3 regions of the Lysinibacillus sp. FW301-JW8 genome follow, and region 3 is predicted to be linked to each of the others. Evidence: riboswitches for the same ligand, from Rfam matches in the RefSeq annotation. Region 3 holds a riboswitch; each other region holds the start of a gene.
The links. A riboswitch is a leader RNA that binds a small molecule or an ion and turns the genes downstream of it on or off. The one in region 3 is predicted to bind S-adenosylmethionine.
Positions count from the first base shown of each region.

Region 1: it holds a riboswitch for S-adenosylmethionine, as region 3 does, so the genes downstream of both, metK (methionine adenosyltransferase) here and AC3WOM_RS08915 (methionine ABC transporter ATP-binding protein) in region 3, are expected to answer to the same signal.
Region 2: it holds a riboswitch for S-adenosylmethionine, as region 3 does, so the genes downstream of both, metA (homoserine O-acetyltransferase MetA) here and AC3WOM_RS08915 (methionine ABC transporter ATP-binding protein) in region 3, are expected to answer to the same signal.

Region 1 is NZ_JBYTBB010000029.1:19,214-22,494, forward strand. Features, by position in the region: gene pckA (phosphoenolpyruvate carboxykinase (ATP)) at 1-840, opposite strand, end outside; SAM riboswitch class I at 1,364-1,482, shown strand; gene metK (methionine adenosyltransferase) at 1,773-2,966, shown strand; gene AC3WOM_RS13130 (gamma carbonic anhydrase) at 3,100-3,281, opposite strand, start outside.
Region 2 is NZ_JBYTBB010000008.1:105,893-109,173, forward strand. Features, by position in the region: gene AC3WOM_RS05555 (TSUP family transporter) at 1-124, opposite strand, end outside; gene AC3WOM_RS05560 (TrmB family transcriptional regulator) at 250-1,032, shown strand; gene AC3WOM_RS05565 (nucleotide excision repair endonuclease) at 1,077-1,448, opposite strand; SAM riboswitch class I at 1,642-1,752, shown strand; gene metA (homoserine O-acetyltransferase MetA) at 1,876-2,811, shown strand; gene AC3WOM_RS05575 (bifunctional cytochrome P450/NADPH--P450 reductase) at 3,021-3,281, shown strand, end outside.
Region 3 is NZ_JBYTBB010000016.1:40,968-44,248, forward strand. Features, by position in the region: gene AC3WOM_RS08905 (MetQ/NlpA family ABC transporter substrate-binding protein) at 1-396, opposite strand, end outside; gene AC3WOM_RS08910 (methionine ABC transporter permease) at 459-1,127, opposite strand; gene AC3WOM_RS08915 (methionine ABC transporter ATP-binding protein) at 1,117-2,145, opposite strand; SAM riboswitch class I at 2,229-2,332, opposite strand; gene AC3WOM_RS08920 (thioredoxin family protein) at 2,389-2,700, opposite strand; gene AC3WOM_RS08925 (toprim domain-containing protein) at 2,715-3,056, opposite strand; gene gcvH (glycine cleavage system protein GcvH) at 3,221-3,281, opposite strand, start outside.

The sequences.
Region 1 (3,281 bases), on a different contig from region 3:
CTCAGCAGAAAGGTTAATTGTTTTTGCATAGCAACCGCCCTCAATGTTGAATACACCATTATCAGACCAACCGTGTTCATCGTCACCGATAAGCTTGCGGTCAGGGTCAGCAGATAAAGTCGTTTTACCAGTACCAGATAAACCGAAGAATAATGCTACATCTCCAGCTTCACCAACGTTTGCTGAACAGTGCATAGAAAGGATGCCTTGTTGTGGTAATAAGTAGTTCATAATACCGAAAATTGATTTTTTGATTTCACCAGCATATTCAGTTCCGCCGATTAGGATGATTTTCTTTTCAAGAGATACAATGATGAATGTTTCAGAAGCTGTACCATCCACAGCAGGGTCTGCTTTAAAGTTAGGAGCAGAGATTACTGTGAAGTCAGCAACATGAGAAGCTAACTCTTCTTCTGTTGGACGGATAAATAATTGATGAGCAAAAAGATTGTGCCAAGCATATTCATTGATGACTTGGATGCTAAGCTGTGAATCTTTATCGGCACCAGCAAATCCCTTAAATACAAATAATTCGTCACGTTCTTTTAAGTATTTTACTACTTTTACATATAAGTTATCGAACACTTCAGAAGAAATTGGTTGGTTTACTTTCCCCCAGTCAATTTTATCCTTTGTGCTTTCTTCTTCTACCGTATATTTATCTTTAGGTGAACGACCAGTGTATTTGCCAGTTTCTGCACGAACTGCGCCATCTACTGTTAACATAGCTTCACCACGAGATGTAGCCTTTTCAGCTAATTGTGGTACTGAAAGTTGAACATTAATGTTACCGCCGCTTAATAATTCCTTCAGTTCGTTTGCAATTTCTACTGAATTCATCGATTAAATACCATCCTTTTTTATAGTATTCCCTTGAGTTTGAGGGAGAATTTCTTAATTTCAAAAATAGTATAACACAATTGCTTAAATAATCTATACTAATTCAGAAATTATTTTTGAGATTTTATTACTTTTCAAGAAAACGACAAAAAGTAATTAGTAATGTGAGATGTCATCATTCATTCACCGGAGCATAACAGCTTTTGAAGGCTTTTGACTAACATGAGGTTCGCACAAGATGGAAGGTTGTTAACTCAAGTTCGGAAGGAGCAAAAACTGATTTCATCTTCCCGCATGTAGTGGTGATTGGCTTCAGAGCAACAAATATTATGCTATATGTATGAAGATACTAGATCACCTTTATGTTAACACAGGATATAAGGTAGTAATAGGGATTATTTTGCTACAGTTTACAGCCTTACCCAAATGCCAATCATAAAGTTTCTCTCATACCTTAACAATAATAGCAAAAAATATTTGACAACGTTCGACCTTTTACGTAATATGAGATATTGAACGGATACTCTTATCCCGAGCTGGTGGAGGGTCAGGCCCTGTGAAACCCGGCAACCTGCATGAACTTATTTCACGACATGCGTTGGTGCCAACCTGATGCAAGGGGAACCCCTTGAACGATAAGAGTGAAAGGTTACGAAGTCATTATTCCTTTCCTCATGTTAGTAAGCGTGAGAAAAGGATTTTTTTTATTGTTAAAAACAAATACAGAGGTAAGTATATGTAGTTCTTTCCTTATTATAATGACGGATCTTTCGAAATCCTCGTGTTAAAAGAGCAGCTGTTTATTTGGGCGAAAGTGAAACGACAGCAACAACGGCTTGAGAGTTCAATCCTTAGGAGCGGACTTGACATGGGTAATGAGTACCGTATTCATTCACAAATACTTTTTGGAAGAGTAATAGGAGGAAAACCAAATGACAAACCGTCGACTGTTTACATCAGAGAGCGTGACAGAAGGACATCCAGACAAAATTTGTGACCAAATTTCGGATGCCATATTAGATGCTATTTTAGCAGAAGATCCAAATGCACGTGTAGCGTGTGAAACAACAGTAACAACAGGATTAGTATTAGTAGCAGGAGAAATTACAACTTCTACCTATGTAGATATTAAAGGTATTGTCCGAGATACTGTAGCAGAAATTGGATATACGCGTGGGAAATATGGCTTTGATGCAGAAAATCTTGCAGTGCTTGTAGCTATTGGTGAGCAATCACCGGATATTGCACAGGGTGTTGACCAAGCACTAGAGGCTCGTGAAGGCTCTATGACAGACGCTGACATTGAAGCGATTGGTGCAGGTGACCAAGGCTTAATGTTTGGTTATGCATGTAACGAAACGCCTGAGCTTATGCCATTACCAATTAGTCTAGCGCATAAATTAGCACATCGTTTAACAGAAGTGCGTAAATCTGGTGAATTAGCGTATTTACGTCCTGATGGAAAAACGCAAGTGACAATTGAATATGATGAAAACAATATTCCAGTACGAGTAGATACGATCGTCATTTCAACACAACATGATGAAGAAGCAACACTTGAACAAATTCAGGCAGATTTAAAACAGTTCGTAATTGCACCAGTTGTTCCAAGTGAATTACTAGATGCAAATACTAAATATTTCATTAATCCGACTGGTCGTTTTGTTATTGGTGGTCCGAAAGGTGATGCCGGTCTAACTGGACGCAAAATCATCGTGGATACATACGGTGGCTATGCTCGTCATGGCGGTGGTGCGTTCTCTGGAAAGGATGCAACAAAGGTTGACCGTTCAGCAGCATATGCAGCACGTTATGTAGCCAAAAACATTGTAGCAGCAGGTTTAGCAGAACGTGCTGAGGTACAATTAGCTTATGCAATTGGCGTTGCTCAGCCAGTGTCCATTGCTGTTGATACATTTGGTACTGGAAAAGTGAAGGAAAGTGAGATTGTCGAGTGGGTACGTGAGCTATTTGATTTACGACCAGCAGGAATTATTAAAATGCTTGATTTACGCCGCCCTATCTATAAGCAAACTGCTGCATATGGACACTTCGGTCGTACTGACTTAAATGTTCCTTGGGAGCAAACAGATAAAGCCGAGGCTTTAAGAGAAAGAGTACGTTAATAAGCTATCTCGCTAAAGTGTTAAAGTAAATTGTAAATTATTTTAAAGTATTAATCAGGAAGGGCTAATTTATTTACAAAGCCCTTTTCTAAATATAAAAAAGAAGCCCCGAAATCATATGGGGCTTCTTGGCTTATTTATTGTTTGCTTGAAGAGATTTATAATATTGTCCTTTTTCTGCATATTCACGGACGATACGTTCCATATCTTCTTTATCTTCAGCATTTAATTCACGAACAACCTTAGCCGGACGACCTAATGCTAAGCTATTCGGTGGAATGACCTTACCTGGAGGTACTAGACTGCCAGCTCCTA
Region 2 (3,281 bases), on a different contig from region 3:
CCGCAAACAAAAGAGCAGGTAATGAGATTAAGCCACCACCACCAACCACAGAGTCTACAAAGGCTGCGAGAAACCCAAACGCAATCAATAAAATTACTACATTTACATCTACTTCAAAAAGCATGTTGACACCTCATTAGATAGTTACTACTGAAATAGTAACTAATTTTTATTTCGCTGTAAAGACTATTTTTTTCATTAGCTTCTATTCATCAAATTATTCTATAATAAAGGAAATGGAGGGATTGGATGGATGAATTAATCGCCCAATTAAAAGAGCTAGGATTTACAGAATATGAAGGAAAGGCCTATACGGCACTTGTCCAAAAGAGCCATATTAGTGCTTATCAGGTCAGCAAAAACTCTGGTATTCCTCGAGCAAGAGTTTATGACATACTGGATGTGCTCGTTGAAAAAGGATTAGTGCTGAAAGAGGAGGCTGCTGATCAAACAACTTATTCTTCCATTCCTGTTGCTATGTTTTTACAGCAAATTCAACAGCGCTGGCAATCGAATTTTACGTCAATTAGTGACCAATTAGAAAAATTAGAAACTAAGGAGCAGGAAGCGGAGCCTAAAGTGTTAATGTTAAAAGGGAAGCAGACCATTATTAATTATTGTCAGTCATTATTAAAGAAAGCGGAGAAAAAGGTACTTCTTTCTATGTGGGAAGAGATGTATGAAGCATTGAGAGAGGATATTTTATTGGTGGCTGAACAAGTTCCTGTTCACGGTATTACACTATATGTGCATGAACCTGTGTCATCCATCGATATGCATCGAATGACATATTATACGAAAAAATCTTCTACACAGCACTGGTTTATCTTGTCTATCGATGGTCAAGAGATGATTTATGGACATTCTCCTTCAAATCTTGAAACTGCTTTTATTACGAATGATCCGGTTCACATTTATTTATTAGAGGATTATATTTGGCATGATGTCCTTATTAATCGTCTCCTAAGACGAGATGATCATGAGCTTGAGGAATGGATTACGAAAGAACGAAAAGCATTTTTTGTAGAGTAAAAAATAAAGAATCTGCTTGCCTTTAGAGGCAAGCAGATTCTTTTTTAATAAAATACTTTATCAACATTATATCTAGAGCGGAAAACATTAATGGCATACGTTTCGTAAATTTCACGTTCCATTGGATCTTCTATTTCATAAACTTCAATTTTGAAAATTTCTTGACGATGATTTTTCATAGGTGATACATTGTCTTCAAAATGTTTTTTTATACGTTGACGAATTTTACGCGCTTTACCGACAAATAAAAGCTCATTTTTCTCATTGTAAAATAAGAAAATGCCACCTTTGTCTCGTGTGATTTTATGGAAGTCAATAAAACCATGGTATGGTGTAATTGGTACATCACCAGGCTTTAAATCTTGCTCACGCTGGCGAATCACTAAATCTGGTTTAGGAAATTCAATTTTAATCAAGCTATTCACGTTCCTCTCTGTTACTAAAGGTATATGTTAACATAATCACAGCATGTTTACCATAAAATTTCATATGTTGTTATGATGATTAGTGTTCATCAAAATTTAGCTAAACATGCATAGTAATGACAAAATATTCTATGTTTTATTGATATTCTTAATAGTTCATGTTACAATTCATTTTAATTAAATAATCTTATCAAGAGAAGCTGAGGGATTTGGCCCGATGACGCTTCAGCAACCTCTAACAAATGTTAGAAAGGTGCTAATTCCAGCAAAGGTTTTTTCCTTTGAGAGATAAGAGTGAACGTGGTGAAAATCCCCCTCATTCTATCTCGCATGGAATAAGGGGGATTTTTTAATTTCATAAAAAGTGTCATTGTAAACTTGATTTTGAAGAGGGAAATAAAAGAGAGGGGAATGCAAGATGCCAATTAATATTCCAAAAAACTTACCAGCTGGAGAACATTTACGAGAGGAAAAGATTTTCGTGATGGAAGAGGATCGTGCGAATACACAACAAATTCGTCCATTAAATATATTAATTTTCAACTTAATGCCTGAAAAAGAGAAAACAGAGCTGCAATTACTGCGCTTGCTAGGGAATACGCCACTGCAAGTCAATATTACATTTTTAAATACAGCAACACATGAATCAAAAAATGTTAGTAAATCACATTTACAGCTATTTTACACAACTTTCCAACAAATTCGTCATCGCCGCTTTGACGGAATGATTATTACAGGAGCACCTGTAGAGAAGATGGCTTTTGAAGAAGTGAATTACTGGCAGGAAATCTCACAAATTATGGATTGGTCTAAGAAAAACGTGACATCTATCCTACATATATGTTGGGGGGCACAGGCTGCTTTATATCATCATTATGGAATCGGGAAGGTTGAACTTCCAGCAAAATGCTCAGGTGTTTATTCGCATGTCATTACAGATTTAACAGTCGACTTAGTGCGTGGATTTAGTGATTTATTTACAGCACCACATTCTCGTTATACATCTGTTTCTATTGATGAAGTACGCAATCATCCTGATTTACGTTTACTGTCCTATTCAGAGGATGCAGGTGTATTTATTGTGCAGTCCAAGGATAATAAAAACATTATGATCACAGGTCATCTTGAGTATGATGCAACAACTTTAGCAGATGAATATAATCGAGATGTCGCAAAAGGGTTAGATATTACTGTACCGGTGAACTATTTCCCGAATGACGACCCAGCACATGAGCCAATTAATACATGGCGTGCCCATACCCATTTGCTATTCTCAAACTGGCTGAATTACTATGTTTATCAAGAAACACCATATGAATGGGATTTCGTTGATGAAATTGAATATCATATTTAGTTAAATTTAAATCCGCAAAAAGCCCAATGTCTCAACTTACTAGAGTGAGAGGTTGGGCTTTTGCTATTTCACTCTTTGTTCACAAATACTGCCATTTTTCCCTTGGATAATTTCTAAAAAGTTGAGTTCTACTTAATTTTTGGTATATTATTTTATCAAATGATAGATTTAACTATCATTTTTTATTTTACTGAAAGAAGGGATTCATGATGATAAGTGTAGAAGATGTTCCAAAACCAAAAACATTTGGTCCACTTGGCCATTTGCCCTTAATCGATAAAGAGCAGCCAACATTATCACTTTGTAAGCTTGCAGAAGAGTATGGGCCGATATATCGATTAGAAATACCAGGTTATACGAGCTTAGTAATATCTGGTCATGAATTGGTAGCTGATGTTTGTGATGTTTCACGTTTTGATAAGCAGATTTATAGTGAGTTAGAAAATGTTCGTGCTTTTGGTGGTGATGGC
Region 3 (3,281 bases):
TTTTTTAGAGTAGATGCCGATTGGCTCAATATGAACACCACCTGCATTTACGAAATCATAGCCATTGTCTTTAATTTGAAGCTCCAAATAAGGAATATGTTGGAAATAGTTAGCATCAAGTGTTTTAGAGTCTAAATCTTGGTTAGGTAATACATAATCTGTATACGTTTCAATTTTAAGATCAATACCCTGTTCAGCTAAAATCGGTTTTGCTTTTTCTAGGATAACTGCGTGTGGTGTATTTGAAGCACCTACTGTTAATGTTACATTTTCTTTACTATCTGTTTTATCTTCTGTTGATGCACCTGAGCTTGCATCATCTTTTTTACCAGCACCACAAGCAGCTAAAGCTAGTACTAATACTGATAAGAATAATCCCGCTAATAACTTCTTCATTTTATTACACTCCCTTTTATTTTGTTCAAAAATATGTTAACGGTAGAAAACCGAAATAACCTTTAACGTTTATCTGTTTTAGCAGTAATCATATCGCCTATCCATTGAATAATAAATACGACTACTAAGATTAGAATAGTTGCCATTAATGTCACATCAGAGCGATTACGTTGGAAGCCGTCCAAGAAAGCTAAGTTTCCTAACCCGCCTGCACCAATAATTCCAGCCATAGCTGTATACCCAACAAGTGCGACTGCTGTTACAGTAATACCTGAAATAAGTGCTGGTAATGATTCTGGAATTAACACCTTCCATATAATAGTAGAAGTTTTAGCACCCATAGAACGGGCTGCCTCGATTACCCCTTTATCAATTTCACGTAATGCAATTAATACCATACGTGCATAGAATGGTGCAGCACCAATAATTAGTGCTGGCAACGCAGCATTGGCACCTCGGATTGTGCCGAACAAGAATTTCGTAAATGGAATTAATAAAATAATTAACAAGATAAATGGAAGTGAACGGAAAATATTTACGAGTGATCCTGTTAAAAAATTAACAATCTTATTAGCCCAAAGTTGATGTGGACTTGTTAAAAATAATACGATTCCAATTACTAATCCAAGGATGAATGTTACTACGGTTGAAAAAGCAGTCATATACAATGTTTCATAGGTAGCTGTCCACATTCGCTCCCAGTCGACATTCGGAAAGAGATTAGTTAGCATTTGAAATCACCTCCGTTTGTACTTCGACTGTATTTAAGTAACCTAATGCATCAGCAACATTTGCCTCTGTACCATCAATTTGCACAATAAGTGTACCGTAAGCACCGTTTTTCGTTTGAGAGATATTACCATGCACAATACTGACTTCTACATCAAAGTGCTTGACGAGGTGTGAAATAACAGGTTGCTCTGTTTTTTCGCCGACAAAAATTAGCTTAACAAGTTGTCCAGTTGGATAATTTGCTTTTATTTGTGCAACCGTCTCCTGCGTTTCCTTTGTATCTGTAATTTGAGACACAAATTTTTTCGTAATAGTGGCTTGTGGTGCTTGAAATACTTGTAAAACCTCACCACGTTCTACTATTTCTCCTGCCTCCATTACTGCTACACGATGACAGATTTTACGAATAACGTGCATTTCATGTGTAATTAACACAATTGTTAATCCTAAACGCTCGTTAATATCAACAAGTAAATCCAAGATTGCATCCGTAGTCTCTGGATCAAGTGCTGAGGTTGCCTCATCACATAATAAAACCTCTGGATTATTGGCTAGCGCTCTAGCAATACCGACACGTTGCTTTTGACCACCCGATAGCTGTGATGGATACGCCTGATCACGTCCATCTAAACCAACAAGGGTAATCAATTCTTTCACACGTGCATCACGCTGTGCCTTTGAAACACCTGCGATTTCTAGTGGAAAAGCGATATTTTCAGCAACGGTTCTAGACCATAGTAGATTAAAATGCTGGAAAATCATACTTACCTTTTGTCTAGCATCTCTGAGCTTTTGCCCCTTTATAGATGAAAACTCTTGATTGTTAACCTTCACCGTACCAGATGTAGGCTTTTCTAAGCCGTTCAATAAACGAATCATCGTACTTTTACCAGCGCCACTATAGCCGATAATGCCAAATATTTCACCTTTATTAATGGAAAGGTTTACGTCTTTGACTGCTGTTAATTCGCCATTTGCGGTTTTGTATTTCTTCGTAATATTTTGAAGCTGGATCATAGCGAATACTCCTTTTCTCATATAGAAAACCCCTTCACTCACAGACAAGTAGAAGGGGTCACGTATTTATACGCTCAACCGTTCTCTCATCTTTCAAAGATAAATCTTTGGGTGATTTGGCACCTTTTCACTTTGTGATGGTTGCCGGGCTTCATAGGGCACTTCCCTCCGCCACTCTTCATAAGAGTTCGATATATTTAATGTTTTAGTAATCTATTTGTTACTTTACCATGCTAGCAAACTTCAGTCAATTGATTTTTTTAACAATTCGTATAAAAATGGTACGGATTGAAAAGCATAGATTTTTTCTGTCACTTTTCCGCCATCACAGACGAGTAGACAAGGTACACTCTCGATTTCGTGATCTAAAGCAATCTCCTCAACAAAATTTAGGTTTGCTTTGCCGATTTGAAGCTTAGGCAGTAATTGCTCAACAATCATCATCATTTTCGATGCTACAGCACATGTACCACACAAAGGTGTATATAAATAAAAGGCAGCTCTTTCCCCCGACTGGATAGCCGCGACCCACTGCTCTTTTGACCATTCTTCCATTTTTTCACGCAACCTTACAAAATAAATTGATTATGGATTGAGAAATGTGCTCGTAGCAATATCATTGCTAATATCTTTCTTGGAGTTGTCTCGACTTCTTTATACGTTGGCATTGTACGTAAATGCTCTGCCTCTGGATAATGTCTGTCCATTAATGCCCGCAGCTTATCTCCTGATGGATCTGCATCAAAAAATGTATAAAGCTCACAGCCTTCATATGGATCAAGCAACACTTCTAATTGATGCACACCAATTGTACCATTCGTACAAAGTATTGTGACATCTTCACTTAAAATAGGTTCAATTTGAAGCTTATCCGAACGGCCTTCAACAATTAAGCATTTTCCCTCGAACATCACGCCACCCCCATTAGACATATCCCTTTTCCTTATAATCATTATATCAATTAAGTACTAACGATGGTAATGTTAGACACCCATTGAGAAGCAAACTATCTTACCAGCCATGAAGATAATAAAAAACGTCGGTAAATGCCGACGTTTTTCTATTAGGGCTTGTCTTATTCAGCGATCATTTCTTCGTATTGCTCTGCTGTCATAAGCTTTTCAACTTCTGATGCA